Regions from separate parts of the Sinomonas sp. genome, predicted to be linked through region 1. Evidence: riboswitches for the same ligand, from Rfam matches in the RefSeq annotation. Region 1 holds a riboswitch; each other region holds the start of a gene.
The links. A riboswitch is a leader RNA that binds a small molecule or an ion and turns the genes downstream of it on or off. The one in region 1 is predicted to bind fluoride.

Region 1 (12,738 bases):
GCCCTCCCAGCATGGCTGCGGCCTCGGTCGGCGAGGATGTCCGGGCGGAGGGTGCGCGGATCCAGAGTGCCTGCGCCTGGACGCCGCGGCCTGGCACTGGCCCGGCTGCGCTGTCGAGGAGGGCAAGCAGGACCTGGCCGCCCTGCAGCTCTTCGATTGCGCGCCGCAGGACGTCGGCGACGAGCAGCAGCCGCAGGGCGTGGAGGGGGCGGTCGTCGAGGTCCCGTACGTCGATGGCCACCCGCCACATGCCGTGGGCTGCGAGCGTGCCGGACAGCGGCCAGTCAGACATGATGCGGCGTCACCTTCCGTCACTCGTCAGCCTCTGAAGGGGCGGTGCGGCGGCCGGGATCCGGCCCGTCCCGGCGCACGCCGCCGGCGAAGATGAGCACGGCCCAGCCGCCGTATCTGGGATGGAACACGGCCCGGGCGGCGGTGCCCTCCTGCCAGAGTCGGTCGGCCTCGCGGGAGGCGGCCCGGCGGGCGGAGGGGCCTGTGCCGAATGCGAGGACCCGTTCGACTGCTGTCCGGGGCGACGGGGTCATCTCGGCGACCGGCCGGACGGCCGGGCCTCGGCTGGGGTATTCATGCAGGCTTCCTCTCGGTCCGTGCGGCCGGCCATCGGTCATGGACGGGAGCCGGGATGGCTGGCGGAAGGGTTCGGCAGGCGCACGCCTACTCCTCGTCGATCAGCCCGGCACATATCCCGAACTCGTACAGCTCCGCGCCCGCCGCGCACTGGCGGCGGAATGCAGCGCTGTCGCTGCGGGCCAGGGATTCATAGCAGAGCGCGTCGTTCAGCTGCAGTGCTCGTTGCGCCACCGGGCCCAGGGCTCCCACGGGAGCGGTTTCTGCCTCTCGGCGCAGTCCGGCGAACCAGCGGCGCGGCACAGGGTCCGCCGTGGTCTCCTGCAGCGCGGCAAGCAGCAGCGACAGCTCGCCGGCGAGATACTGCTGTGTCACTGTGATCGCCTGTCTCTCCCCTCTCGCCGGGCTCGTGCCGAGGCTGTCGGGCTGTCCTGCCGTGTCTGTTCTGCTGGGGCGCGGTGCCGCCGGCACGACGGTGCGGTGCGCAGGTGTGGATTCATGGGGCAGTGGCTCAGTCCTGCGGGGGCTTCTGGTCGACGGCGACGACGACCCAGCTGCCCCCTTCGCGGCGCAGGAGGTTCCAGCTGCCGGTTGGGGCCTCCAGTACCCGCGTGGCGTCGAGGGCGCCGATCAGTGGCCGGATGACGGCATCGTGGGTGACCACGATGACGGGGCGGGGTGAGTCCCTGTCCACGAGGTCGTCCAGGAGCACGAGGTCGTCCAGTGCCGGGCGGGCCCGCGCCAGGACCGTCTCGGCGGGTTCGACGCCTGGGGCGGCGTCGACGCTTCCGTACTCGGCCTCGACTTCTGCCTTGACCCGTCCGGTCTGGGGACCGTAGTCGCGGTCGTTGAACCTCTCGTCCACGAGGTGGGGGATGCTGGTGGCCTGGGCGATGATCTGGGCCGTGCGGCGCGCCCTCTCGAGGGGGCCCGAGACCACCATTGCTGCCGCCGTGGCCGCCAGATCCCGGGCGAGCCGTTCGGCCTCGGCGATCCCGGCCTCGTCCAGTGCGGGGTCGGCGAGCCCGCGCAGGCGGCCCTGGGCATTCAGGGCGGTCCGCCCGTGGCGGACGAGGTAGAGGTCGTGGGCGGAGGATGCGGAATCGTCGTTCACGGGCTTCCTTCCTTCGGTGAATGGTCGTGCTCGGTTCTGCCTGTCCTCGCGGTAGGCGGTGTAGTTGCCCTGATAGGCGCTGGCGTGCCCTCGGTCGAGCTCGAGGATCCAGTCAGCGGCGTCGTCGAGGAAGCACCGGTCTGCGGTGGCAGCGATCACGGTGCCGGGGTACGCGCGGAGGTGCTGTCCGAGCCAGGCCGCACTGTCTGCGTCGAGGTCGTCGGTGGGCTCGTCGAGCAGCAGCAGGTCTGGCTGGCGCAGCAGCACCCTGCACAGTGCCACACGCTGCCGCTCGCTGCCGGTGAGGCCCCGCACTGGCGTGTGCCCGGGAGGGCAGTGCAGAGCCTGCATGGTCTGGGCGAGGCGTGCGCGGAGGTCCCAGGCTTCGTGCCGGTCGAGCTCGGCCTGCAGGTGGCCGAGTTCGGCGAGTCTGCAGTCGGCTGGGTGGGCGGCGAGTTCGTCGGTGAGGTCCCCGAAGCGCTGCAGCAGCCCCATGGCGCCGCGGACGCCTTCTTCGACGATCTCCTGGACGGATCCGTCCTCGTCCAGGGTGGGCTTGCGGGGGAGCATGCCGACGCTGAGCCCCGGGGCCGTGACCGCATGCCCGGTGGTGGGCTGCGTGATGCCGGCGATGATGCCGAGCAGCGTGGACTTGCCGGGGCCGTCGGGGCCGACGAGCCCGACCTTCGCTCCGGCGGGGAAGCCGAGGGTCACGTTCTCCAGGACGGGCCGGCCGTCCCTGACGGCGCTGACGCGGTCCAGATGGAAGCACAGCTGCTGCGGGGCCACGGTGGTTCCCTGCCTCTCGGACGTTCGTCGTGGCTGTCGGCAGGGACCGTTGGCGGTCGGACCGCGGTTGCGGCGGGCCCCTCCGCCGCTTGATGCTGACAGGGTACGCCCGGCGGCCTCTGGGCGCAGCACCTCGGGGCAGGGCTCGTCCTGCGGGGTCCCGGCCGTGCGGTGGGTGCTCATGGGGAGGGGCTCGGGGAGAGGGCGATGAGGGCGATGACGGCGAGCAGGGTGAGGAACATGTAGGCCATGTAGGCGTCCAGGCGGCCTGACTGCAGGCGCCTGGCCTGCCGGGCGGTCCAGGCCAGCGCGGCTGCGAGGGGCCGGTAGAGGTAGCGTTCGACGACCTCGACCACATCGACGGAGAATCCGAGCCGGGCATGGCCCGGAACGGTGCCGCTGGGCGCGAAGGCTTCCTCCTGCTCGGGTGCCGCCGGCTCGCGGGTGAGCTCGCTGCGGGTCAGCAGCAGGTTGGCCAGGATGCGGCGGACGGGGTTGGCGTAGCCGAACGAGGTGTAGCCGTGGGCGCCGTCGGCGCCGTGCGAGGCGGATGCCCATGCGGGAACCCGGCGCACCCGGAGGAATCCGCGTCCGCTGGCGGCGAGGATGACCAGCCCGACGAGGAGGGCGTAGGCGGGGATGACGATCCACAGCCACGAGGGGGAGAGGGAGGAGAACTCGGGGAAGACCGGCTGCAGGGTCCAGGAGCTGCCCAGGGCGGCGCGGGCGGTGTCGCCGACCAGGGGTCTGAGGCCGTCGGCGACGAAGCCGACCTCCACCGGGGCCAGGGCCGCCCCGGCCAGGCATCCGAGGACGAGGAGCGCGGTGGCGCCCCGGTGGGGGAGGGCATGCTCGCGCTCGGGAGGCGGCCCGTCCGTGCCGGCCGCGGGTCCGAACACGTTCAGCCCGACGAGGCGGACGAAGGCCACTCCGGCGATTCCGATGGAGAGGGCCACGAGGGCCCCGGCGACGGCGGTGCACAGCTGCAGGGCCACGTCCGAGACCCTGAACTGCTGCATCAGGGCCTCCAGCGTGAGCCATTCGGAGGCGAACCCGGCCGTGAACGGGAGCCCGGCCAGGGTCAGTCCTCCCACCAGGAGGCCAGTGCCCGAGAAGGGCATCCGGTGGATGATTCCGCGCAGCCTGTCCAGGTCGGTGGTCCCGGCGCCTTCCTCCACGGCCGAGGCGCTGGTGAACAGCAGCGATTTGGCCAGGGCATGGGCGATCGTCTGGGCAGTGGCGGCGACGAGTCCGGCGGCTTCGAGCTGCTGGCTTCCCACGGTGGCCCCGACCATCGCCGCCCCGAACCCGACGGTGATGATCCCGGCGTTCTCGACGCTGGACCAGGCGATGAGGTGCAGGAGGTCGGCGTGCACGGCCGCGTGGACGATGCCCAGGATCGCGGTGATCCCGCCCAGGACCAGCACGAGGCCGGTGAGCCACACCGGCGGCGCCCCCAGCAGCTGCAGGACGCGCCACATCCCGTAGAAGGCCACGTTCACGGCCGCACCGGCCATCAGGGCCCGGGCTGGTCCGGGCGCTGCCGGGTAGGCCGAGGGCAGCCATACCTGTACCGGCACGAGTCCGGCCTTGACCGCGAACCCGAGCAGCAGCAGGGTGTAGGCGGCCTCTTCCCGGGCACCACCTGTCCCGGAGAGGGCATGGAGGGAGAAGTCCCCGTGTCCGGCGAGCAGGAGGCCACCCAGCAGCAGGGCGGCCCCGCTGGCCTTGCTGAACAGGACCGTGACGACCGAGGCCCGGGCTCGTCCGCTCGAGGCGCGGTCGTAGCCGGCCAGGAGATAGAACGCCACGCCGAGGGCCTCCCAGCCGGCCAGCAGGACCAGCAGGTGGTCGGCCGTGACGATCACTTCCATGCCGAGCAGGGCCAGCGCCATGGCCGCAGGGAGGCGGGGCCGTCGGATCCCGGGCGCGGCGGCGGCCAGGAGCGCCGGGGCCGCGGCGCCGAAGCCGATGGCCAGGAACAGGCCCGAGAGCGGGTCGAGGTGCAGGGAGGCGCCGCCCAGGGGAGCACCCAGGTCGAAGGCCCAGCCAGTGCTGCCGCCTCCGGCGCCCCAGACCCCGGCGGCGAACAGGGCCGCGGAGCTGCCGATGCACAGCAGCAGGGAAAGGGCTGCGGCGATCGAGCCCAGGGGCCTGAAGTGCCCGGGCGGGCCGGCCAGCCATCCGATGAGTACGGCCGCTGCCAGGAGGACGGCGGTGACCTGGAGGATCATGGCCGCCCCGTCCCCGGTCCCACTCTGCCGAGGGCGAGCAGGATCCCGTGGAGGAGGCTGAAGGGCGATGCCGGGGACCCTGGGACCCAGACGTCGACGGGGGTCAGGGCAGCGGCCCCGATCCCGGAGGTGTAGCCCCGGCCGATGAGGCCGCCGCTGGCCGCGTCCGACCCGGCGGCGACCACGACCACCGGCTCGGGCATGGCCTCCCGGGTCCGGGCCACGGCTTCGGCCATTCCTGCCGTGCCGATGCCGGTGATCAGGAGGATGTCCGCGTGCCGGGGGCTGGCGGTGAAGAAGATCCCGAGGCGGTGGACGTCGTAGACGGGATTGAGCAGGGCCTGGACCTCCCATTCGTCGGAGCCGTCCGAGCCGGCGTCGAGGTGGCGGATGTGGACGGAACGGCGCAGGGCCCTGACCTTCGCGTCCAGCGCCTTTCGCAGCAGCGAGGTGCTCTCCTCCGTCTCGCGGATGCTGCCGGCGACGAGCCCGTCCCGGCTCAGGGCGGCCACGCCCGAGCCCGGCAGGGGCCGGAAGACCTTCGGGGCGGTCTCGGCGCAGCGTCGGCAGAGGATGCACCGTCCGCGGTCCAGTTCGGTCCGGCCGGCCTCGAGGCTGATCGCACCGGTGGGGCAGCGGGAGGCAGCCTCCCGGAGCAGGCCCGGGTCCTCGGCGGCTGCGGCATCGTCGTCGACGCCGACTGCGGCGGCGAAGGCGTCGAAGTAGGGGTCAGGCGTGCGCGGCCAGCCCGTGGTGAGCGTCCCGTTGCCGAGGCCGCGGAGGAACCATGGCATCTACATCGCCACCCCGGCGTAGGAGAGCCCGAAGCTGGCCTCGATGAACGGGAAGTCGGTGAAGACGTCCCCGTGGAACACGTCGTGGAAGACGACCAGGTTGTGCAGCGAGGCGGTCCGGGCGAAGCACCTGCGGATCAGGCCGTCGCGCAGGGACAGGGCGTGCAGGACCTCGCCCTGGGCGGATTCGGCCCACCCGAGGCCGTAGGCGTCCCCGGATCCGATCTCGACGGGTTCGGCGAGGCGGTGGTGCCGGTGTGCGCCCTCGAGCAGTGCCAGTGCCCGGCCGATGAGCGCTGCGGAAGTGTCGATCTCGTCCCAGCGCACCTTGAGGCGGGCCAGGACGTCCCCGCCGTCTTCCAGCGCCGGCCCGGTGCCCCCGGCGAGGTCGCCGTAGGAGTCGGTCGGGCGCTCCCATCGGGTGTCCTCGGCGATCCCGCTCGCTCGGGCGAGGGGGCCGGTGGCGGCCCACTCGGAGGCGACTTCTGAGGGCAGCACGCCGGTGCCGCGCAGCCGGTCGAGGAACGAGGGGGTGTCCATGGCCAGCCGGGCGTCCGCGCGGATCCTGGCGTGGAGCAGATCGAGGCGTTCGCGGATCTGCGCCGGGGCGAGGGCCGGTTCGGCCCGGACTCCTCCGGGGATGACCACGCCGCGCCCGAACCGGCTCCCGCACATCTCGGACACCAGGCGCATGGTGGCCTCCTTGTGCCAGGCGAACCGGCTGGTGGCGACAGCCAGGCCTGCGGCGTCGGCCAGGCGCATCGCCACGTCCAGGTGGTTGGCGATCCGCTCGAGTTCGGCGTACACGAGACGGATCAGCCCGGCCCGTGGCGGGACCTGGACCCCGGCGGCGGACTCGGCGGCGTGGCTGAACGCCAGGGCATGGGCGACCGAGGAGATGCCTTCGACACGTTCGGCGACCAGGACCCCGTCCTCCACCCCGAGCTGTTCGAACCGCTTGGCCACCCCGCGGTGCTTGTAGTGGGGCCGGATGTTCAGGTGGGGGATGTCCTCTCCCGGGGTCTCGATGAGGAACTCGACTGATTCGAACACTCCCGAGCGCACCGGGCCCAGGGTCACGGCGAACATCCCGTGCCCGGCGACATCGACCGGCCCGGGGGTGGCCGCGTGCCGGAGCAGGGCCGGGTGGGCGCGGTGGCCGGGGCGGGGGACCTCGCTGCCCTCCTCGAGGGGCAGCAGCAGCGGCTCCGGCCGGGGATGCCCCAGCGGCCGGACCCCGGAGAGGTCCTGGAGGGCCCGCTCGTACCAGAATGCCGGCTTCACCTCGGGGGTCAGGGAAGCATACGCGAGCTGGCCTGCGCCGTCCGGGCGGATGAGGGTGCGGACCTCCTCGAAGCCGCCCGGGACGGCCAGCAGCGCCGTCAGCAGGCAGCCCCCGGCCGCGTCCATCCCGTACAGGCCGGCGAAACGGGCCCCCCCGGCCAGGCCCTGGAGGATCCGGGCCCTCCAGGCGGAGACCTCCACGGCTTCCGCGCCCACTGCGGTGAGGCTCATCGGGCCACCTGCAGTTCCCGCACGGCCTGGTCCAGCAGTGCACTCAGGGCCTCGGGAGGGTGCACCCCCAGCAGGACCAGGACGGCCAGGGCGGCCGCCACGGGCACCACCATGGCGGGGCCGGGCTCCCCGGGGGCGGGGGAGGGGATGGCCGATGCCGGGCGGAAGAGCGCGTCCGTCGTCGCTGCCGCCAGGCCGAAGAAGGCCAGGGTGAGCAGGACGACCAGGAGGACAGCGGCCGCATTGCCCGGGTCCTGCAGGCCGCCGGCGACGATGAGGAACTCGCTGCGGAAGATCCCGAAGGGCGGGGCCGCCGACAGGGCCAGCACCGCGGCCAGGAACAGCGGCCCGCTCCAGGGCAGGACCCGGGCGGCGTCACGGATCCGGTCGAGGTCCTTCGTCCCGTAGACGCGCACGATCGCCCCGGCACCCATGAACGCCGCGCCCTTGGCCGCGGCATGGGCGAGCACATGGAGCAGCACGCCGGACAGGGCCAGAGGGGCCCCGAAGCTCAGCCCGACTGCGAGGATGCCCATGTGCTCGATGCTGGAGTAGGCCAGCATCCGCTTCAGGTTCCCCTGCTGCAGCAGGTACAGGGCCGCCAGCAGCAGCGAGGCGAGTCCGAAGACGGCCAGGACCTGGGCGGGCCACCCGGCCCCCAGCGTCCCGGCAGCGATCTGGTAGTAGCGCACGATCGCGTAGAAGCTGGTGGCCAGCAGGGCACCGGACAGGAGCGCCGAGACCGGCGTCGGAGCCTCCGAATGGGCGTCGGGCAGCCAGGTGTGCACCGGGAAGAGCCCGACCTTGGTCCCGTACCCCACCACGGCCAGGACGAAGGCCAGCTGCACGGGGGTGGCGGGCAGGCTGCGGGCGGCCCGCAGGAGCGGGTCGAAGGCCAGGTCGTACGACGGGCCCAGGGGCTGGGAGCCGGCGTAGTACATGACGATGGTCGCCAGCAGCGCTATCCCCAGGCCCGAGGAGGCGATCAGCACGTACTTCCAGGCCGCCTCGGTCGCCCCCTCGGTGTTGTCGATGGCCACGAGCAGGGCCGAGACGACTGTGGTGACCTCCACCGCGACCCACAGCAGGGCCAGCCCGTCGACCAGGGGCGCGCAGAGCATCGACCACGCGAAGACGTTCAGGCCGATGTGGTAGCGGCGGCTGTACGCGGCGAAGGCCGCCAGCTCCTCGCCGCCGGCCGCCCGGGCGGCCCGGGCCTCCGCGGCCAGATACCCCGAGGAGTAGAGGGCGGTGGCCGCGTAGAGGAAGGCCGTGGCCAGGAGGAAGACCACCGAGAGCGCATCGGCGCGCAGGAACCCGCCGACGCGAACCGGCCCCGCCGCGGCCGCGGGCACCAGGGCCAGGGCCAGGGCCAGCGACACGGCCCCGGCCCCGGCCGTCACCGCCGCGCTGACGCGGTGCGGGGCGAGCAGCGGCACCGCTGCCGCCAGCAGCGGCACGCCCATCAGCAGGATCACGGCAGCGCCCATCTCAGCCCCTCAGCCTGTCCAGCATCTCGGTCGAGAGGGACCTCGTGCGCCGGTGGTGCAGGCGCATGAGCACCCCGAACACGACCACCGCCACCAGCAGGTCGAACAGGAACGCGACCTCCAGAATCAGCGGCAGGCCCGCAGCCACCACCAGGCTCACCATCGACACCCCGTTCTCCAGGGAGAAGAAGCCGATGGCCTGGCTCACCACGTCGCGCCGGAGGATCATCAGCACGAAGGAGACCAGCACCACCGCGAAGGCCAGGCTCAGGGCCGACACGGGGAGCACGTCCGAGGCGATGCCCAGCGAGCCGACCGTGAAGAACCCGAAGGCCGCCACGACGATCGAGACCACGACCTCGCTCGCGACCCCCAGCGCACCGCTGCCGGCGATCTCCGTGCGCGCGTCGCGCAGCAGCCGCAGCACCACCAGCGGCACCACGAACGCCTTCAGCGCCAGCGACAGCCCGGCCAGGACGTAGAGCTCCGGGATGCCCCGCCCGGCCGCCACCGCGGCCGCGAGCAGGCTCACCGCCACCGACTGCCCCGCGTAGAGCCGCACCTGCGCCCGCAGCAGGGCAGCCCGCAGCATCCCGAACTCGAGCAGGAGCACCACGACAGCGATCGCGTTCGCCACCCCCTCGAACACCGGCGGCGCGGCCACGCCCGAGGCCTGGAACGGGACCTGCTGGAACAGGGCCTGGAGCGGCATCCTCACCCACCTCCGAGGTAGAGGGTGAACACTGCGAGGACGACCAGCAGGAACGCCGCGGCGACGAATTCGGTGATCTTGAACAGGCGCAGCTTCGCGAAGGTGCTGTCGATGAGTGCCACCGCGGCGCCCAGCACCAGTGCCTTCGCGGCCAGCGCGACCACGGCGACCGCCACCGCACCTGCACTGGTGTCCGAGGCCAGCCCCCAAGGGGCGACGAACACGTTCAGGAAGATCACGTACAGGACCAGCTGCTTCACCTGGGACCCCCACCTCAGCAGGGCCAGGTACGGGCCGGAGTGCTCGAACGGGCGGGCCTCCTCGATCATCCCCAGCTCGGTGGTCCCGGTGTGGGTCTCGATCGGGATGCGCCCGGTCTCGAACAGGATCACCATGAACAGGGCGGCCGAGGCGAGCAGGTGCGCAGGGCGGACGATCTGGGCGGGACCGCTGGCCACGGTGGCGGCGAGCACGTAGGGAAGGTCCGTGGAGGTCAGCAGGGCCACGGTGAAGACCACCATCAGCACCACGGGCTCGGTGATCGCCCCGAAGGCCTTCGCCCTGCTCGAGCCGAGCTGGGCGTAGGCGCTCCCCGTCCCCGCGGCCGCGGCGGCGACCATGAAGCTGGCCAGGGCGAGGATGAACCCGCCGCCGAGGATGTCCCCCATGCTGCCCAGCGGAAGCGCGTAGCTGGTCAGCACCGGGATCAGCAGCGGGACCGTCAGGTAGCAGGAGAACGCCAGGAAGGGCGCCAGGAGGAAGAGGAAGCCCGCCCCGTGCGGCGCCAGCGACTCCTTGGCGAACAGCTTGGCCAGGTCGAAGTAGGGCTGGAGGACCCGCGGGCCCCGGCGCCCCTGGAAGCGCGCCTCGATCTGCGCGATCGCCCCGGAGAGCCCCGGCGCCCCGAGGGCAACGGTGAGGACCTGCAGGGCCTGGATCAGGGGCAGCGGCAGCGTCATCGCGACAGCCCCCGGGGCCCGGTCCCGGGCGGAAACGGGCGAGCTCTAGCCATGGGATTCCTCCTGCAGCGCATGCCTGTGCCTCGCGGTCACAGGGGCTATCAGCATCGCTGCGGTTCGGGCCCAGGGCCCCGGCGAGCTCCATCGCCGTGCCGCCCAGTAGACCATGCCCGTTCTGGACCGGTCAATGAGCCGCAGTGCCTCCCTGTGGAATGCCGCTCAGCCTCACCCCGCGGATCCCCGGACCTCCCCTGAGCACGGGGGAGCAGCCGCTCGTCCCTGCCCTCGCAGAAGGCGCCGGCCGCAATCCGCCTCTGGCGTCGCGCACGCCCCCTGCTACAATCCAATCGGGCGATGGACCTCGCCCCGGCCGCCGGAGCGGCCGAGACCGCCGCACGGCTTATGGGTCCTTCCGATTCCGAGGGAAGGACCGCCCGCGGTGAAGACCCCATCCTCCTCCCGACCGGCCGCCGGTGCGACGGAGCCTGCCATCCCTCCCGTGCCCGAGGGAGAGGCCGAGAGCAGCCTCCTCTTCGCGACGCATTCACCCAGGCCGCCGACGGTACCGGACGGGTCCGCGTTCCTCGAGGACCTGCACCTCGGGCACATCATCGACGCGGTCCTGGCCGGGAGGGCGCAGTACGACCTCAGAGGATCCTTCCTGGCCCCCCTGGGCGACGAGGACGCCGTCGCGTACCGGCACGAGGTCTTCAGGGACCTGGAAGAACCGGGCCTGCGCAGGGGCGTGGAGTCCTTCGCCGCCTCCATGCGCTCGGTGCGCTCCGCCCTGGAGCAGGCAGGCAAGCTCCACTACCGGCGGCAGCGCCAAGCCTGGTCCCTGGACGCGGCGGTGCTCTACACGGACGCCGTCCTCGCCCTGGCCCGCACCCTGGAGGCCGGACCGAGGTCGAGGGCGCTGACGGGCTTCTCCGCCCGGCTCGCCGACTACGCCGGATCCGCCGGCTTCGCCGCGCTGCGCGAGGAGGGCCGGTCGGTCCGCGAGGGCCTGGGCCGGGTCCGGTACCTGCTGCAGATCAAGGGCCCCACCGTCACCGTGCGCGCCTACGCCGGGGAGGAGGACTACAACGCCCGGGTCCGGGACACCTTCGCCCGCTTCGAGCAGCCCGAGGACGCCGAGCACGTGGAGCAGCGGTCCTCGTCCGTGGACATGGACCACGTCGAGGCGCAGGTCCTGGACATGGTCGCGGGCCTGTTCCCGGACGAGTTCGCCAACCTCGATGCCTTCACCGCGACCTACGAGCGCTTCATCGCGCCCCTGCTGGCACAGTTCGACCGGGATGCCCAGTTCTACCTGGCCTGGCTCGAGCACACCGAGGCCCTGGCCCGGGACGGCCTGCCCTTCTGCTACCCGGACGTGGGCCGGGAATCCAAGGAGGTGCACGTGCAGGACGCGTTCGACCTGGCCTTGGCACACGGCGCCCGGGGCGCGGACCCGCCCCGGGCGATCGTGCTGAACCCCATCGACCTGGACGACGGCGAGCGGATCATGGTCGTCGCCGGCCCGAACCAGGGCGGGAAGACGACCTACGCCAGGGCCTTCGGGCAGCTGCACTTCCTGGGCGCCCTCGGCCTGACCGTCCCCGCCCGCCGGGCACAGCTGTTCCTGCCCGACGCCGTGTACACGCACTTCGAACGCGGCGAGTCCCACACCGACACGGTCGGCAAGCTCCACGAGGAGCTCCTGGACGTGCGCGCCACCCTCGCCGCCGCCACCGGGGACAGCGTGATCGTGCTGAACGAGATCTTCACCTCCACCTCCCTCGAGGACGCCGTCTACCTCGGCTCCAGAGTCATCGAGCGCATCGACGCGCTCGGGGCCCTGTGCGTGTGCGTGACCTTCGTGGAGGAGCTCGCCGACGCCAGCGAGGCCACCGTGAGCATCTCCACCCGCGCCGACCCCGACGACCCTACGGCCAGGACCTTCGAATTCGTCCGCCGCCGGCCCGACGGGCTCGCCCACGCCGTGGCCCTGGCCCGCAGGCACCGGCTCGACTACGAGACCCTCCGGGGGAGGCTGACGCGATGAAGACCCACCTGCTCCATCCCGAGCGCAGCCACTTCCGTCCCCGCGAGAAGCTCCAGCCGCTCGAGCGCGACCTGGCCGTTGACCTCGAACTCGGCCCCATCCTGGACGCCATGGCCGACGGGGACGACTTCGTGCGCGCCGTCTCCCGCACCATCCTGCTCTCGGCCCCCTGCGACCCTGACGTCCTCGTGCACCGGCAGCGGGTCCTGGCGGACTTCCTGTCCGCGCCGGGCCTCGCCCGGGACCTCTACCGGCTCGCCGTCGAGGCCCTCGAGGCGGACCGGCACGTCTACCGCAGCATCTTCGAACGCTACCCCGACGGCATCATCAGACGCTCGACCCAGTCCCTCCAGCTGCAGTTCGACAGGCTGCGGCACCTGCGGGCCATGGCCGACGCCAACAGCGGAGCTGTCCGCTCGCCCGCCCTGCGGGACTTCTTCGACACCATCCGCGCCCAGCTGGACGAGGAATTCTTCGACGATGCTGCCGCGCACCT
Region 2 (12,170 bases), on a different contig from region 1:
CTCACCGGGCTGAGCAAGCTCGCCGGCGGCCCCCTCTCGAACGAGCCCTCGCGCCGGGCAAGAGTCGCCTCGGGCGGCTACCTCCTCACCGCCCTCGCCACCGCCGCGATCGGCCTGGCCACCGCCGTATGGCAGGTCGCCGTCCTGCGCGGCCTCGCCTGGGCCTCCCGCGGCGTCCGGTCACCGGCCCGGGACACCCTGCTGGCCTCCATCGCCCCCCGCACCGCCTACGGGCGCGCAGCAGGGGTCGAACGCGCCGGGGACAACGCCGGGGCCGTCCTCGGACCGCTCCTGGCCGCCGCCCTCGTCGGGCTCCTCGGGGTGCGCACCGCGATCGTGCTCTCCTTCATCCCCAGCATCTTCGCCGTCGCTGCGATCGCCCTCGCCGCCCGCCAGGCCAGAAGGGCCCTCCAAGCCCCCGCAGCGCGCAGGACGCTCAGCTTCAACCTCGGCGAACTGGCCCGCACGGGCGCCGCCAAGGCACTGCTCCCGGTCTCCTGCTTCGAACTCGGCAACCTCGCCACCACCCTGCTCATCCTCCGCGCCACCGGGCTGATCGAAGGCGGCGGCCTCGCCCCGGCCGCCGCCGTCTCCCTGGCCATCGTCCTCTACTCCCTGCACAACGCCGTCGCCGCCCTCGCCGCGCTGGCCGGGGGGCACCTCGTGGACCGCATCAGCGCCCGAAGCGTGTTCGCCGCCGGCGCGGCCGCCTACGTCCTCGCGTACGCGCTCTTCGCCCTCGGGCCCGCCGGCTGGGCGGCGCCGCTGGTCGCATTCATCCTCGCGGGCGTCGGCATCGGACTCGCCGAGACCGCAGAGACCGCCTCGGTCGCCATCGCCCTCCCGGACCGGCTCCGCGGCAACGGCTACGGCATCCTCGGCCTCGTCCAGTCCGCAGGCGACCTCGGCGCCACCCTCGTCGCCGGAGTGCTCTGGGCCGCCCTCGGACCGACCACCGCCTTCGCCTACGCCGCTGCATGGATGCTCGCCTCCGTCCTGCTCGCACCGGCCCTCCGGCCCGGGCGCCCATGACCGCCGCTGCGCCGCTGGCCGGCGGGGCCGCCGCGGCTTCCGTCCTCGCCGGCCAGATGCCGCAGGATGACGCGCGCTCCTACCTGCTGCTCGCGGCCGGAGCGCTGGGAGGGGCGGTCCTGCGGATCCTCATCCAGCGCGCACTCCCGCCCGACGCTGCCGCGGCCCGCATCTGGCTGACGGAACTCCTCGGCGCCTTCGCCCTCGGCGTCGTCTTCGGACTGCCCGTGTACCTCGCAAGCGTTCCCTCGGCCATATCCCTCAGCCTGCTCGGCGGCTCCCTGACCTCCTATGCCGGGGCCAGCGCCACCATCCGGCTGCTCGCCCCCGGCACCGGAATCCCGGCCCCGGTCCCGGCCCTCGGGCACTTCGCCGCGACCGTCGCCACCGCCTCAGCCGCAGTCGCGCTCGTCGCCGCGGCCCGGACGCTCATCGTCTAGGGCGGCCGGTCCGCCTGCGACCGGTCAGAGGGACTCGAGGCGTGCCACGAAGGGCAGGCGGAGCACGACCGGAGCCACGAACCGGTTCCAGAGCCCGCACCACAGGACGACCCCCGCGACGGAGGCAGGGAACGGGGCAACCACATCAGTCGGGTAGTGGACGCCCAAGTACAGCCGGGAGAGCGCCACGAGGACAGAGAACCCCATCCCGGCCACGAGGACCCACCGGCCCCACCGCCTGTGACGGAAGAGGAAGAACAGCGCGAGCGTGAGCGAGACCGCGAAGCACACGTGACCGCTCGGGAAGCTGTTCGGGTCCATGGCCGTCGAGAGCGGATCCGCGAGCAGGGCCGGGTCGGGACGCGGACGGTCCACCGAGTACTTGAAGACAAGGCTGGACACCCAGCCGAATCCCGTGGTCGAGACCACGGCAAGGGCATCGACAGGGGTCCTGCGGGCGAACCAGAGGACGCCCAGCAGCACCACCAGGATCACGGCCGCGCCCTTCGGGCCGAGGATCTGCTCCACGGCAAGCGAGAGCACGCCGAGCCAGCCCACATGCCCGGTGCTCATGGACTGCACGACGGTCAGCTCGGCTCCCGTGAAGGCAGGGGCCTTGGCCACGAAGCCCAAGACCAGCACAGCGAGGCCCAGCACGAGCGGGACGAGGATCCAGTGGCGCGGGCTCGGGAGGATGGCCAGGCGGCTGCGCCGGGACTGCGCGGCGCGCCGTCCCGGGGACGCGAACTCGGAGGATGTCATGGGCACATCCTGTCCAGAGGACTCTAAGACTTCTCTAAGGAGAATCCCCCGCAGGGGCAGGCATCGCAGCCCGACCGTCCTCGGGAGACGGGTCGTGGCCGACGCTCCCGTCACAGTGTGCCCGCAGGAGGATCGGCATGTAGCGTCGGTGACGGCGATGGATCCCGCCTGCGCTGCCGTGCCACCCAGGACGTCTGTGCGAACCGCCTCCGGGCTGATGGTTCCTGCCTTTGCCCGCGAAGGCAGTCGAGCCGTCCCCTCCCTCTGACGACGGCCCCGCGGCCGCCCTCCCCGGCGGCGCCCTCGCGGGCACGTCCGGACGGGGATCCAGCCCCGTCCCAGCATGATCAAAGGAGAGAGATGTTCAAGAACGCGGAAGAAGCACTCAAGTTCATCAAGGACGAAGACGTCAAGTTCGTCGATATCCGCTTCACCGACCTGCCCGGCGTCCAGCAGCACTTCAACATCCCGGCCAAGACGGCCGACGAGGAGTTCTTCGTCCATGGGGCCGCGTTCGACGGCTCCTCGATCCGCGGCTTCCAGGGCATCGCCGAGTCGGACATGCAGCTCATCCCGGACGTGACGACCGCGTTCGTGGACCCATTCCGCGTCGAGAAGACCCTCGCCCTGAACTTCTCCATCGTCAACCCGCGCACGGGAGAGCCCTACCACCGCGACCCGCGCGGCGTGGCCGAGCGTGCCGAGGCCTACCTCGCCTCGACGGGGATCGCCGACACCGCGTTCTTCGCGCCCGAGGCCGAGTTCTTCGTCTTCGACAACGTCCAGTTCGAGTCCTCCCCGCAGGGATCCTTCTACAAGGTCGACTCCATCGAGGCCCCCTGGAACTCCGGCCGCGAGGAGGAGGGCGGCAACCTCGGGAACAAGACGCCGTTCAAGGGCGGCTACTTCCCCGTGGCCCCGGTCGACCACCAGGCCGACCTGCGCGATGCCATGTGCCTCGCCCTCGACGCCGCGGGCCTCGAGGTCGAGCGCTCGCACCACGAGGTCGGCGCCGCCGGCCAGGCGGAGATCAACTACCGCTTCAACACCCTCGTCCGCGCGGCCGACGACCTGCAGAAGTTCAAGTACATCATCAAGAACACCGCGCTCGAGTGGGGCAAGGCGGTCACGTTCATGCCGAAGCCGATCTTCGGCGACAACGGCTCCGGCATGCACTGCCACCAGTCGCTGTGGAACGGCAGCGAGCCGCTCTTCTACGACGAGAAGGGCTACGCGAACCTCTCGGACCTCGCCCGCTGGTACATCGGCGGCCTGCTCAAGCACGCCTCCGCGGTCCTCGCGTTCACGAACCCGACGGTGAACTCCTACAAGCGCCTCGTGAAAGGCTTCGAGGCGCCGGTCAACATGGTGTACTCGCAGGGCAACCGCTCGGCCGGCATCCGCATCCCGATCACGGGCTCGAACCCGAAGGCCAAGCGCATCGAGTTCCGCGCGCCGGACCCCTCGTCCAACCCGTACCTCGCGTTCGCCGCGCAGCTCATGGCGGGCATCGACGGCATCCGCAACCGCATCGAGCCGCCGGCCCCGATCGACAAGGACCTCTACGAGCTCCCCGTCGAGGAGGCCCGCGACATCCCCAAGGCTCCGGGCTCGCTCGAGGAGGCCCTCGAGGCGCTCGAGGCGGACAACGAGTTCCTCCAGGCCGGCGGGGTCTTCACCCAGGACCTCATCGACACGTGGATCGCGTACAAGCGCGAGAAGGAGATCGCCCCGCTGTCGCTGCGCCCGAACCCCTACGAGTTCGAGCTCTACTTCGGGGTCTGAGGTCCCCCGAAACGGGGGCGTAGCCGGTGGCCTCGAGGTGGATTGGGCGGCCGGCGCGGCCGAGGCCCGGCTTCAAGGGCTGCGGCCGGGAGCTGTACGCGTACGCCTCCGGTGTCCGAACCCGCAGAGTGGCTCCCCCTCCCATGGCAACGGTCTGGGGACCGTCGGGCCGGCCCCGGCTGTGATCCGTCTGAGACCGTAGCTCATCTGGTTCCGGGCCGCCGTTCTCACGGCGCCCCGCCCAGACGAGCGGCAGCAGTGGTTGCGGCGTATCGGACAAGTTGGAGCCCGCAGGGCCAGAAGCGGCAGCGGCCCGAGCGCCATGCCTGGGATGCTCCTTGAGCAGGTCCACCCCCTCGAACATCCCCGGGGCGGCGATCCAGGGGTCTGGATCTCCCGCAGTCCCGGGCCGCGCCTCTTTCACTCCACGTCCGCCTACGCTTGTCGAATCGGATCCGAGCCGAGGGAAGAGACGAGATGAGCACTCATCGCGATGAACAACATCAAGCCACCGGAGAAGACTCGCGTGGCACGACCCTGCCGACGGGAAAGGACGGGGTGCGCTTGGGCTTCCGAAAGGACGACTCGACCTTCGAACCGGAGGAAGACCCGGACCAGCCAGCCGAACAGGACTGAGCATTCCCGCCCTGTGCCTCCTGCGCAGCGATTGAGGACTTCCGCCCAATCGACGACATCAGATACTGCCCTCGGAGTGGCGACGCCCCCTCTCGTTCAGCACGCACATGAGGGCTGGCAGCGCGCCACGCGCGCCGAGCGGAACTACCTGCGCGGGACGAGCCGGGACTGCGAAGGTCCCACTGCGACAGCCGACCTGATCGGACGTCTGGGGAAGGACCTAGCTCTTTGACGAGCCAGCGTGCCAGACTGATCGAGAAGGGCACCATCGTCGCCCTGTGCACGGCCACGTGCAGTTCACCGTGCCGGGCATGTGGGCCTTCATCGGCCGCAAGAAGGAATGACATGCCAACCGTCCCAGCATCCCGGGCTCGCTGGACAGCGGTCGTTCTCGGACATTGTCATCTCTGCACCGACCCTCCTCTGGGGCCCTCAGGGACTCCGGGGTCGTCCGAGTCGGCCTGGGCCTCGCTCTCAGCCTCGGCGTTGCGGACTCCTCGGGGCTTGCCGGCCTTCAGCCACGCCCCGTACAGCAGTGCGGCGATCAGGACGGCCGCGGCGAGGCTGATGATCGGCAGGCCGCGGGCCAGATTGGCCACGAGGGTGAAGGCGACGACCAGGGCCCCGGCGACGTTCAGCACGAGGTACCCGTGCCGGCGGTCGCGGTGGGAGAAGAGGGCCATGGAGACCAGGCCGGCGAGGAAGCTCAGGAACACCGACACGGCGTAGAACAGGACAAGTTCCTGGTCGTTACCGCCGGCGGCGGCGGTGGTCGCCCCGGCCAGGAGGACGAACAGGGCCACGCCCCAGTACGGGGTGTGGTGGGCGTTGGTGTGCCCGACGGCTGGGGCCAGGATGCCCACCGTCTCCCCACGCGGGCTGGTGTGGCGGGCGAGGGCCTTGAGCAGCCCCGGGCCGGCCTGGAAGGACGAGCTCGCGGCGGAGAGCAGCAGGAGCGCGGTGACCAGCTGGAAGGCCGCGAACACGGGGGCGGGAGCGGCGAGGCGGGCGAGCTCGGCAATCTGGGTGCTGTCCGCAGGCGGGACGCCGATGCCCAGGTGGACGGCCTCGAACGTCAGCCCGAGGGTGATGGCGCCGACGATGGCCAGGGTGAGCCAAAGGGTGATCCTGCCGAACCGGGAGCGGCCGCGGTCATCGAGCTGGCCGAGCTGGGCGATGGCCGACGACGGCGCCTCGACCCCGGTGGCCAGGGCCATCGCAACGGGGAATGCCATCACCACAGCCAGCACGGGCAGCTGCCCCGGTGAAGCCGCCACGGGAGACGCGGGGTGAGGCTGGGCCCCCAGCCCGTAGGCCAAGACGAGGACCGCAACGACGATGAACGCGACCGTCATCGCGGCGAAGACCAGCCTGCCCAGATGCCCGAACCAGGTCAGGCCCCCGACCACCACGACCAGGCCCAGGGCCAGCAGCAGTCGCCAGGGCGCCAGTGCCGGGAAGTATGCGATCGCGGCGGAGGCGCCGGCGGAGACGCTGATGGCGATGGTCAGGACGAAGTCGACGACCAGGGCCCCGATCGGCAGGAAGGACCAGCCGTCGCCGAATGCCTCGCCGACCGCGGCCGAGGCCCCGCCGCCTTGGGGGTAGCGGTTCACGAGCTGGCGGTAGTTCACGATCACGAGGGCGATGATCGCCACCACCAGGACCATCGTCGGGGCCAGCAGGCCGAGGTCGCCGTCCAAGGCGCGCAGGGCCGCCTCGATCGCGTACGCGACCGATGAAACGGGATCGGCCATGACCGCGAACGCGAAGGCCAGCAGCAGTGCGGTCCGGGAGTGCAGGACGCCTACGGCCCCTCGGGTCCGGGACGGGGCGCGCATCACAGCGCCCTCCGCTGGGCAGCCGGCGGGGCGCTGGAGATAAGGCAGGAAGGGGACCCAGACGTGTGCAAAGTGGCCTCCGGGCGTGGGCAGGGCTAAGACTCCTGCCGACCAGACTTCCCGGCGCACCTCCAGGCAACGTTAACAGCAGCACAAGCGCGGCTCCATCCCTCTTTACGCATCCTTTGCACCCAGGCCTTCTCCTGCGCGAATGCAGGCCGGCCCTGGCCGTGCCAGTTCCTGCGGAACCTTCTGGCGAGCGTACTGGTCACAAAGAGCGGAGAGCCCTTATGGCCGTCTCCTCCAGCCGATCGACCGCTCACACCGGGTCCGCTCTGCGCGGCGAGGGTCAGCCTTCACAGTCCTTGCAGTAGGCGAGCCCGTCCTTCTCCCTGGCCTTCTGAGACCGGTGGCGGACCAGGAAGCAGGACTGGCACACGAACTCGTCCGCGCCCTGCGGGACGACCTGGACCTCCAGCTCGCCGTTGACGAACTCGCCCGGCAGCTCGGCGCTCTCGCCGCTGTCGTCGACATCGAGCTCGCGCACCACGGACCGCGGGTCGGGAGCGCTGGCCGACTTCAGGGCCTCAAGCGAGTCATCCTGGGATTCCTTCACATCGGTGCGCAGCGCGTCGTAGTCGGTGGCCACAGGTCTGGTGTCCTTTCTGCAGTACCGGAGGTCTTGCACAGCATGCCCCTTACCTCCGTCGGGCAGGTCCCTCTCCAGAGAACACGGGAGAGAGAAGCAGCCTATAGGGCAGAAGGTCACCCAGCTTCAGGCAAGGGCGCCAGGTCAGCAGCGGCCGCCCCGGAGGGCGGGGAGGCCCGGCGCATGATGCCTCGTTCCCCTGACACGGTCTTCCCCGGTGCCGGCGAGGGAATCTGAGGGTCAGAGCGAGAATGAGACGGAACCGGCCGGACCTGGCAGACGAGATGCTCTCGCATGACCTCCACATCGCGGGAGTCCCCGACGGCGGCGGCTGACCACTTGAGCGCCTTAGCGGTAGCCGCTTGTTGTGAACTCGCCGTGAAGCTTGGGCGACGGCCCCCGCCAAAGCAGGGACCCCGTCTAGAGTTGGGCCTGCAAACCAGCCGGTGAAGCGACCCAGCGACGCGGCCTTCCCGGTCGTCCGCAATTGGGGGCCGGCCGGGGATGTTGGGGAGAGAGCTAGGAGTTCGCGATGGCCCGGAGGAGCGAACGCATCGGACGGGAGATAGACCAGTTCCAGGCCAACGTCCAGGCATTTGATGCCGCGCAGATCCCGCGCCGGACCGGCGAGACGCTCGAGGGGCTCTTGGCGGCCGCGCGCCTGGTGGTGCCCTATCCGCAGAACGAGATGTGGGCAGTAGTCGTCCACGGTTGGGCTGTGGCGAGGCTGAACGACGACAGCGCGGGCGGCCGGCAGCAGCAGCCGCACCGCTCGTGGCACACAGTAGGGACCGGCGACCGCGTCCTCGTGACGTTCCCAGACGGCCGACGCGTCCTCGGGCGCGTTGACGGGATGACCAGCGATCTCGGCGTCGTGTGGGTGATCGCCGACGGCAACCACCGACGGATGCTGTACCCGGCTGAAGGCCTCACCGTCGCCCCGGCTTGACCCACGTCGCCGCCCATTCGGCTGCGGGCGGAAGAAAGTCGCCCAGAAGCAGGCGATAAGGCCGCCAACTCACCTGTTAGCTCAGTCCACCGGAGGACCAGGGCGCCTCTTGCGAGGGCAGCAAGATGGCCCCCGGCTCGAGCACCCTCGGCAAGCTTTAGGGCCTAGGGCTGTTGGCGGTGACCTCGCGGCGGCCGGCACAGCCGTTGGCTATGCCGGCCCGGATGCATTCGGAGAGCTGGTCGCGTTCGAGCTGTGCCGAAGGCGGAGATGGCGGTGATCATGGCCTGGGCCACGGCGCCGCCGAAGGTGCCGAGGAGCTCAAGCAGGTGGCGGGTGTTTGCGCCCGAGTCGGTCGAGCATCTTGTCCAGCTCCGGCCGGCTGGCCCTGGTCCCGTTCGCCCCGTCGTCGCGGTAGATCCGCTCGCACCCGGCGCAGCCTCAGTTCTCGGATCTGCAGCGCGGTGTCCTGCTCCGCCGAGCTCACCCGTGCATACCCAAGGCGCGCCATCCCGTCCCCACCGTCCAATTAAAGGCAAAACATCGTCGATGCTGAGAATACCCGAGTGAGACACATTGCTGAGACAAGCGGAGCTGCAGAGGTTCATTGAGTTTCCGGGCCTGTGGATTTGATCGCTCCTTGGCGGTCTTTTGAGAGCGGTAAGTGGCGGTCAGTCGCCGATGACGAGGATGCTGGCGGCGGCTTCGATGACGTCGTCGGTGATGGTCTCGAGCTGGTTGATCTTGAGCACTCGGGTGATCTGCGGGAAGAGGCGCTCGAGGAGGCGGAAGTTGCCGCGGGTGATGCGTTCGATCGCGGCGATGGCCTGGGCGTCGGTGAAGTCTTCGGGGTCGAGGGTGCGGCCGAGGCGTTTCCAGTGGCGGTCGAGGACGAAGAGGAGCTCGTCGCGTCCGAGGGCGCGGTAGCGGTGTGAGAATCCGAGGCGGCTGTAGAGCTGGGGGTAGTGGCGGAAGCGCTGGTCGATGCCGGGCATGCCGATCAGGATGATCGCCAGGTGCTGGCGGTCGTGCTTGTCGCGCAGGAGTTCGAGCGCGGTCGGGGTGAGCCGTTCGGCCTCGTCGATGATGAGCAGCTCGACCCACTTGGTGGTGTCGCCTACGACGGTGCCGGTGATCTTGCCGGCGAGGCGCTGGTGCTCGTCGACGCAGACGCCGAGCCGCACCTGCAGGCGGTCGATGTCGCGCATGAGCTCCTTCGGCTTGGGGAGCACCTCGGGGGTGTAGAAGACGGTGCGGGAGCGGTTGGCGGCCGCGTAGCGGGGCGGGTCGTCTTCTTGGTTGCGCGGGCCCCACGGGTCGATGAATGGCTCGAGGGTCTCCCAGTGGGCGTAGCGGCGTGCCGACTGGGTCTTGCCGACGCCGGCGTCACCGTGGCAGATGCCGATGGTGCGTTCCTTGCGCACGGCGTTGGCGAACTCGGTGAAGCGCCGGTGTTCCTTGGTGACGATGAAGTCCTGGCTCATGGCTCGTCCTCTTCATAGGTGCGCAGCCGCACGGGCCGTTGGGCCGGCTGGGCAGCGCGGGGCTCCTGGCGCGGTGCGGCCCGCGGGATGCGGTCGTTGATCTCCTTGCGCAGCTGCCGGCGTCGGGCACGCCGCGCAGTCTGGGACTGTCCGAATGACGGTGGGAACGGCGTGGCCTGACCGAAAGGAAGGGCTTTGACCAAGAGCGCCGAGATGATCGATCCCGTGACGGGAGGGGTCGCCGAGCCGGTCCAGCGGGCCGCCGTTGTGCGGCAACCGCAGGGCCGCGTCCTGGATCGCGTTGCTGGAGGCGGGAGGTCTCCGGGGCGGTGAATCAGGCGGGCGCCGACGCCCTGGACGGAGCGCAGGGCCAGGGCCAGGACATCGGCGTCCACCTGTCGCCCCGCGGCGCGACGTCAGCGTTCCATCCTCAGAAAACCCCTGGGCCACCAGCACCAGGCGCAGGCGCCCCCACCGGCCCGGCATGTCCTCCCCCCTCGCGACCGGGAACCTGCTCCGCTTCGGGCACCGCGCCCACGGCTACTGCCTGACACCTCGTCGCTAGCCCAAGGCTGCAAGTGGGCCGGGACTGTCAGCTTCAACGGCTGGGACTCTTCCGGCCGGTTGGGCTGGGCGTAGCCAGCAGCGTGCGCCGCTTGCTGAGCGCAAGCGTCCCATCAAAGGAACCCTTGATGGGATCGCCGAAGGAGGGGCGGCTTGGTCAATTGCCGGAGTCATCAGGGAGAAGCCCTGGAAGGCTTTCAAGCAGATGGAAATCGTCTACTTCTGTGAATCGGAGTGCCCGGCCTGGTTCCCGATGCAGGATGCCGGTGGCGGCCACCATTCGCCGCTCAGTATTGGCCTCTCCTGCGACGTGGTAGTCGGCGTCGTTGAGTTCAATCGTGATGTTTCGAGCCTTGTCGCTATCGAGCGTACGCAGGGTGATCCGGCCGACTTCATCGTCTTCGCCGCGATCGAGTCGCTTCACGTAGCCAACTACCGTTTGTCGGCCAATGACGGGTTCGCCCTTCAGTACGCTGCCTACAAAGCGCAGCAGGGGCACGGCCTCGCTTTCGAGGTTCACCGACCCCGGAGCCGATGAGGCGGGGAGTCGTTCTGCCCAGGTGAAAGCGACGCTCAAATTGGTGACGCTTTCCGCTTCAAGTGTGTTCGCTACGGCTTCACACAGCTCAGATGAGACGCCTGCACCGACTGCCTCGGTGATTCGGCTTCCTGAAGGCGCAGTTGTCCCATGGGTCAGGTCATGCAGGGCGGTCAGTCCTTGCGCGAGCTTGAGCATCGCGCTGCGTGCGAACGGCTGGTACGTCACGTCTTCGAACAGGACGGCGTCGTCGGCGTCGTCCGGCTGGAGGATCGGCAGCCGGCTGATGACCGGGATGATGTAGCTCCCTGGCCGGGTCTGTCCCATCCGAACGTTGCGGGCGTAATCACGAGCCGCATCCGGAAGGCTGTGCCCGTAGTAGCTCCGAGGCTGCAGCGCTGAATTCGCGGAGGCCTGCATTGAGCGACGGACGGAGTCGATCAGCGTGGACGCATCGCCGAGAGGGATCGAATCGTCTATGTGCCCAGAGGCCCGGAATTCGGCGATATCAGATCCAGCCTTTGCAACGGCGAGCAGTACTCCTGCCGGATCTGTGTCGAAGCTGTCCGCCAGCCGCTTCAACATCTCTGACCAACGCAGGGTGAAGTCCGGGGACAGGGCAGACATCGGGACTAGAACTCCGCTCCTGTCGTTCTGCCATCGTTGGGCGATGTCGCCGAGTGAGGCGGTCTGAGTCCAACCGTGGATCCGAAGCCACTCGGTGACGTCTACCGGCTGCAAGGTCTGGTTTGTGAGCATCGCGTTGTCCGTCATGGGGCCCACCTGGCGGTCTGCGCATCCATCAAAGCCCGCATCGCGTCGGGTGTCAGAAGGTTGCTCATGGGCACCTTGAGGCGGATGGTTGCAGTGTTTGAGGTCGACGGCATGCCGAACAGCGGGAGAAAGTAAGCCGAGTGAGCGAGGCTGGTCCCGTCGTGATCCATGACATGCCAAGCGGCTGTGTCGGCCCCGACTACGATTACCGCGAGCACGCCATACCCAGACCTCTGCTGAGAGCGCAGAAGGTTGTAGGTCCGGATGTCGAGGTCGTGAACGAGGCAATCGCCTTGAACATCAGGGCTGCTCGTTGCCTTCAGTTGGAAATCCAGCGTGTGCTCATTGCTGTGAACGGTCATGTCCACGCCCCGCTCGTCATCCGCAACGATTTCGTACGTGAAATCGGCAGCTGCGGCGGCCGCGATCACCCAGGCGCGGCTGAACCGCTCCTTCTGCTTCGGGGACCCGTCTGCCACATATCGGACTATATCGGCCGCTCGGGTCGGGTGGCTTGATTGCAGGCGACACCAGTGGTGGGGCCCCAGCGCGGGCTGGGGAGCTAGGGGGGCGGGTGGATCTGAGGCTGCCGCCAAAGAATCGTGGAGCATTCCAAGTTCTGGGATTCTCATACATGTTCTGGCTACTATGAGGGCATGGATCCTGCGCTGAACCCGTTCGCCCCCGGTTCCGGGGTCAAGCCGCCCGCTCTGGTG
Region 3 (5,008 bases), on a different contig from region 1:
ATGGTCTCGACGCTGGCGGTGCTGAAAGTGGTGTAGCCGCCGAGGAAGCCGGTTCCGGCGATGGCCTGCAGTTCGGGGGGCGCCCCGCGGAGGGTGGCGCCGGCGATGAGGCCGAGCAGGAACGAGCCGCTGATGTTGATCAGGATGGTCCCCACGGGCAGGGCCGTGCGGACCCGGGCCCGGATGAGTCCGTCGAGGATGAAGCGTGCGGCGGCCCCCAGGCCGCCCGCGAGGCCGAGCAGGGCAACTGTCAGGGGAGTCATCGCGTGCTCCTGGCGTGGTGGTAGGCGGCGGCCCAGATCCCCAGTGCGGCCGCTGCGGCGCCTCCTAGCAGGGTCGCGGCGAGGTACCCGATGCCTGCGGCAGTCCGTCCGGCGGCGAGGAGGCGGTCGGCGTCCACGGCGAAGGTGCTGTAGGTCGTGAAGGCGCCCAGGAACCCGGTCCCGGCCAGCAGCCGTGCCACCCGCAGGCCGCCCTGGTCCGGGCCGCGGCGGGCGAGTGCCTCGAGCAGGATTCCGAGGGCGGCGGCCCCGGCCAGGTTGATGACCAGGGTGGGCAGCGGCCAGCCTCCGGGTGCGGGCAGGGCGAGCCCGAGCCCGTACCGGGCCAGGGCGCCGGCGAGGCCGCCCAGGACGACGATGAGGATGAACCCCGGGTGCAGGTGGAGGGGCCTGTCGGGGCGCCGGATGCCGAGGGTGCCGGCGTCGGTGTCGACGTCGGGTTCGGCGGGGGCGGGGGGCGCCGGCTCCCTCCTGTGGGGCTGTGGGTCCATCAGGCCTCCCCGTGGCGGTGTCGCCGGTGGTGGTGCTGGCCGAGGGGGATGACGACGACCGGCCGGTCCTGCCGGTGGGCGAGGCGGACGGCGACGGAGCCTGCGATGCGCTCCTCGAAGCGTGCGTCGAGCCCGTGCTCGCGGGTGCCCACGACGATGAGCGAGGCCCCGACTTCCGCGGCGTAGGCGTCGAGGGCGTGGGCGGTCTCGCCGGAGAGCGCGGCGAACCGCCAGTCCACGCCCGTGCCCATGAGCTGGTCGCGGATTCCGTGGTAGAGGTCGGAGCGGAACCGGGCGGCGTCGTCGTCGACGATGTCCGGGTCGATCGGCAGCACCTCGACGCGGCCGCCGGGCTCGTGCTCGGCGAAGGTGGAGGGGTCGGCCCACGCGCAGACGAGCCCGACGCCGAGGCTGTGGGCCAGGTCTGCTGCCCGGTGGACCACGGCCAGGCCCTGTCCGGGGGTGACGCCGGCCAGCACGGGTCCGCTGAGGCGGCGGGGCCGGTGGCCGCCGTCGTCGGGGCTGGGCAGGGCGGCGTCCTCGTGGCGGTGCTCAGGCATGGTCTCGGCCCTCCGTCAGCCGGGGGAGGCCGTAGGGGAGTCCGGGGTTATCGGCGGCGATCTCCAGGAGGCGGTTGTACTTCGCGGTCCGCTCGCCGCGGGCCGGGGCGCCGGACTTGAGCTGGCCGCAGCCGGCTCCGACGGCGAGGTCGGCGACGAAGGTGTCCTCGGTCTCCCCGGAGCGGTGGGAGACCATCGCCCCGAAGCCGCCCCGGGCGGCGGCCGTGAGTGTCTCGAGGGTCTCGGTGACGGTGCCGGCCTGGTTGGGCTTGATGAGCACGGCGGTGGCGGAGCGGGTGCGGATCGCCTCGCGGACCCGTTCGGCGTCGGTGACGAACACGTCGTCGCCGACGACCTGCACCCGGTCCCGCAGGGCTTCGGTGAGGGCGGCCCAGCCGGGGGCGTCGTCTTCGGCGAGGGGGTCCTCGAGGCTCCAGATCGGGTAGTCGCCGATGAGGCGGGCGTAGTAGTCGGTCATCTGCTCGGAGGTGAGGGTGCTGCCGGCAACCCGGTAGGCGGTGCCGTCGTGGAAGGAGTTCGCAGCCGGGTCCAGGGCGATGGCGACGCCGTCCCGGCCCGCGGCCAGCCCGGTGTCGGCGATGGCGCCCATGATCAGCTCCAGGGCTTCCTCGGGGCGGGCGATCTGGGGGGCGAAGCCGCCCTCGTCGCCGAGGCCTCCGGCGAGGCCCTTGCGCTTCAGGCTGGCCCCGAGGGCGTGGTAGACCTCCGCTCCCCACCTCAGGGCCTCCGGGTAGTCGGGGGCGCCGAGGGGGGCGACCATGAACTCCTGGAAGTCCAGGGGGTTCGCGGCGTGCTGGCCGCCGTTGAGGACGTTGAAGTGCGGCACCGGCAGCCGCGGCTGCTGTCCGAGGACCTCGGCGATCCACGCGTGCAGCGGGGCGCCGGCGCGGGAGGCGAAGGCACGGGCCAGTGCCATGGAGACGGCGACGGTGGCGTTGCCGCCGAGTCGGGCCTTGCCGGGGGTGCCGTCGAGGGCGATCAGGGCGCGGTCTGCGTCGGCCAGGCTCGACCACGGCCGGGAGGTGAGCAGGTCTGCGATCTCGCCGGTGACGCCGGCCACAGCGGCCGTGACGCCCTTGCCGGAGTAGGCGGGGCCGCCGTCGCGGAGTTCGACGGCCTCGTGGGCTCCGGTCGAGGCGCCGGAGGGGGCCGTGGCGGCGCAGACGTGCCCGTCGGTGCCCTGGATCCATACCCGCACGGTGGGGTACCCGCGGGAGTCGAGCACCTGCAGCGCCCTGACGCGTTCGATTTCCAGCTCGCCCATCTCTGCTCTCCTGTCCGTTGTTCCTGCTGGTGTCCTTGTCCGTGCCCGCCGCCCGGGATGGGGCCGGGTCCTCATGTGCCGCCCTCGGCGGCGATGCGTGCAGCCCCTGCATGGGCGGCCTCGGGGTCGAGGTAGGCCCCTGCCCGTGCCGTCGGCTCCATGTCCTCGGTGAACCGGTAGAGGAGGGGCTGCCCGGTGGGGATGTTCAGGGCCTCGACCTCGTCGGCGCCCAGGGAGCCGATGACCATGCACAGGGCGCGCAGTGTGTTCCCGTGCGCCACGACCAGGGTCACGCCTCCGCCGCGGAGGGCCGGGACGAGGCGGGCGTGCCAGAAGCGCCGGACGCGCTCGGCGACCTCGGCGAGGGACTCGGTTGCGGGCACGGCCTCGGGGGGCAGGGCGGCCATGGCGGGGCTGGCCCGGATGGCGGCGAGCTGATGGGGCGGCATCGGCGGCGGGGCGCCGTCGTAGGAGCGGCGCCATGCTGTGAAGGCCGATGGCCCGAGCTCCTGGAGCACCTGGGCCCGGGCCTGCCCGGTGAGGGACCCGTAGCTGCGTTCGTTCAGCTCCCACGCCTCGGTGCAGGGAACGCCGGGAGTGCCCAGACAGGCCAGGACCGTCCTGGCGGTCTCGGCGGTCCGGCGCAGCGTGGAGGTGAAGACGGCGTCCACGCGCAGGTCCGCCGCGGCCATGAGGTGCGCGGCCGCGCGGGCTTCGGTGTACCCGGCGCCGGTGAGGTGCGGGTCGAGCAGGCCGGTGAACCTGCCTTGGGCGTTCAGGGCGCTCTCGCCGTGGCGCAGCAGCACGAGTGCTCCGGGCACAGTCCACCTACCTCTCCGCGAAGGGGTAGGAACCATCGGCCACCGTGGCGGTTCGGGCACCTCTGGGGTGTCCAGGCGGGATCCATCGCCGTCACCAGACCCTATCGGGCGTCCTCCTTCCTGGTCCACATCCGTGCCCTGTGTCGCGTCACTGTGAGAGCGCCAGGGGCGGGCCCCAGCCGGCGAAGAAGCCGAGGGCCTCGATCCAGGAGGCGTCCTCCTCCGGGCCTGCGGGCGCGCCGCGCTCTGTCATGGACTCGGTCAGGCGCAGCATGCGGGAACGGATGGCCCGCAGTCTGGCGGCCACCGCGCCGCGCACGGTCTCCTCCAGGGGCCCCAGGGCGGCGAGGTGGGCCCTGCACCTCCGCACGGGGTCCTGCTGTCCCCTGTCGGGGTCGGGGTCCGGGTCGGGGTCGCAGGCGGGGCAGACGCGCCCGCGCCACACGGGGGCGGTCTGGCGGCACCAGGCGCGGGTGTGCTCGAGGGTGTTCGCCTCGTCGGTGAGGGCGGCGGTGTCGGAGCCGGCATAGCCCATCCGCAGCCCGGTGTGCTCGGGACCGGCCATCTCGGTGCAGATCCGGCACGGCGCCGTGGGCACCAGGATCCTCTCCGGGTGGCGGTGCAGCAGGCCGGCCGGGCGGTCGAGGCCTGCGGCGACGTGCTCGAGCAGGTCCTCGTAGAGGATCGTGACGTCGAAGGGCTGGTGCCCCGCCCGGGCCCCGGCCCCGGTCTGCCAGAGTTCGATCTCCACGACCGCGTAGCCCCAGGTGTGCCTCGGGCACAGCCCCAGGGAGGCGCGCAGGATGCTGCGCAGGCCCGGTTCCATGATGTCCCCGTGCACGAAGGACCACAGCTGGCGCACCTCCTCCGGCTCCAGGACGAGGGGGCCGGTGGGCGGCAGCAGTGCCGGGGGGTCCGTCCGGGACTGCCGTGCAGCGGTGTTGCGGGTGTCCTCGCTCATGCCTGCTGGTCTCCTTCCTGCCCGCGGCCGGCGCGGGCGGCCTCGGGGGCGCCGAAGACGTCGCGGTAGAGGTCGGGGCCGTAGCTGGTGGTCTCGGGGGCGCCCGGGACGAGCCGGTAGGTGCGGTGCCCGTCGGGGGTCCGTTCGGCGCGCAGGAACACCGCCCCGGGGGGCTTCTGGCGGTGCAGGCGGTCCGAGAGGTGGTACATGTGGGTGACGAAGACCGGCCTGGCCCCGGCTTCGAGCAGGGCGCGCAGGATCTGGCGGGCGACCTCGGAGCCTTCGCGCTCGTTGGTGGAGGCGAAGGACTCGTTGAACAGCAGCAGGGACCCGGGGCGGGTGTGCTCGGCCAGGGCGCTCATGCGCACGAGCTCCTCGTCGAACTTCCCGCTCTGCAGGGCCGCATCCTCGGCGCGGGCGAAGTGGGTCAGCACGGTCGGGGCGAGGCTGGAGGCGAAGGCCTCGGCCGGGGCGAACATGCCGGCCTGGGCCATCACCTGCGCCGCTCCGATGCTGCGCAGCAGCGTGGACTTGCCGCCCTCGTTCGCCCCGGTGATGACGAGAAGCTGCACGCGCCCGGCATCGAGGTCGTTCCCGACCACGGCCCTG

Region 2: it holds a riboswitch for fluoride, as region 1 does, so the genes downstream of both, glnA (type I glutamate--ammonia ligase) here and V7053_RS11700 (respiratory chain complex I subunit 1 family protein) in region 1, are expected to answer to the same signal.
Region 3: it holds a riboswitch for fluoride, as region 1 does, so the genes downstream of both, V7053_RS12635 (2,3-bisphosphoglycerate-dependent phosphoglycerate mutase) here and V7053_RS11700 (respiratory chain complex I subunit 1 family protein) in region 1, are expected to answer to the same signal.

Annotation. Positions count from the first base shown of each region.
Region 1 covers NZ_DAIUJO010000066.1:321-13,058, reverse strand. The annotation lists gene V7053_RS11745 (hypothetical protein) at 1-292, opposite strand, end outside; gene V7053_RS11740 (hypothetical protein) at 312-545, opposite strand; gene V7053_RS11735 (hypothetical protein) at 676-963, opposite strand; gene V7053_RS11730 (histidine phosphatase family protein) at 1,100-2,491, opposite strand; gene V7053_RS11725 (proton-conducting transporter transmembrane domain-containing protein) at 2,671-4,725, opposite strand; gene V7053_RS11720 (hypothetical protein) at 4,722-5,519, opposite strand; gene V7053_RS11715 (hydrogenase large subunit) at 5,520-7,034, opposite strand; gene V7053_RS11710 (proton-conducting transporter transmembrane domain-containing protein) at 7,031-8,524, opposite strand; gene V7053_RS11705 (hypothetical protein) at 8,526-9,236, opposite strand; gene V7053_RS11700 (respiratory chain complex I subunit 1 family protein) at 9,239-10,195, opposite strand; fluoride riboswitch at 10,281-10,353, opposite strand; gene V7053_RS11695 (MutS-related protein) at 10,635-12,242, shown strand; partial or broken gene V7053_RS11690 (hypothetical protein) at 12,239-12,738, shown strand, end outside.
Region 2 covers NZ_DAIUJO010000074.1:1,325-13,494, reverse strand. The annotation lists gene V7053_RS12610 (MFS transporter) at 1-1,032, shown strand, start outside; gene V7053_RS12605 (hypothetical protein) at 1,029-1,472, shown strand; gene V7053_RS12600 (phosphatase PAP2 family protein) at 1,497-2,234, opposite strand; fluoride riboswitch at 2,379-2,468, shown strand; gene glnA (type I glutamate--ammonia ligase) at 2,595-4,019, shown strand; gene V7053_RS12590 (hypothetical protein) at 4,497-4,655, shown strand; gene V7053_RS12585 (hypothetical protein) at 5,057-6,499, opposite strand; gene V7053_RS12580 (DUF4193 domain-containing protein) at 6,846-7,145, opposite strand; gene V7053_RS12575 (hypothetical protein) at 7,678-8,094, shown strand; gene V7053_RS12570 (AAA family ATPase) at 8,766-9,578, opposite strand; gene V7053_RS12565 (hypothetical protein) at 9,774-9,911, shown strand; gene V7053_RS12560 (hypothetical protein) at 10,300-11,454, opposite strand; gene V7053_RS12555 (DUF4365 domain-containing protein) at 11,451-11,933, opposite strand; gene V7053_RS12550 (ATP-binding protein) at 12,111-12,170, shown strand, end outside.
Region 3 covers NZ_DAIUJO010000074.1:13,837-18,844, forward strand. The annotation lists gene crcB (fluoride efflux transporter CrcB) at 1-263, opposite strand, end outside; gene V7053_RS12620 (fluoride efflux transporter FluC) at 260-772, opposite strand; gene V7053_RS12625 (universal stress protein) at 772-1,332, opposite strand; gene eno (phosphopyruvate hydratase) at 1,325-2,617, opposite strand; gene V7053_RS12635 (2,3-bisphosphoglycerate-dependent phosphoglycerate mutase) at 2,689-3,438, opposite strand; fluoride riboswitch at 3,458-3,537, opposite strand; gene V7053_RS12640 (hypothetical protein) at 3,587-4,399, opposite strand; partial or broken gene V7053_RS12645 (MutS-related protein) at 4,396-5,008, opposite strand, start outside.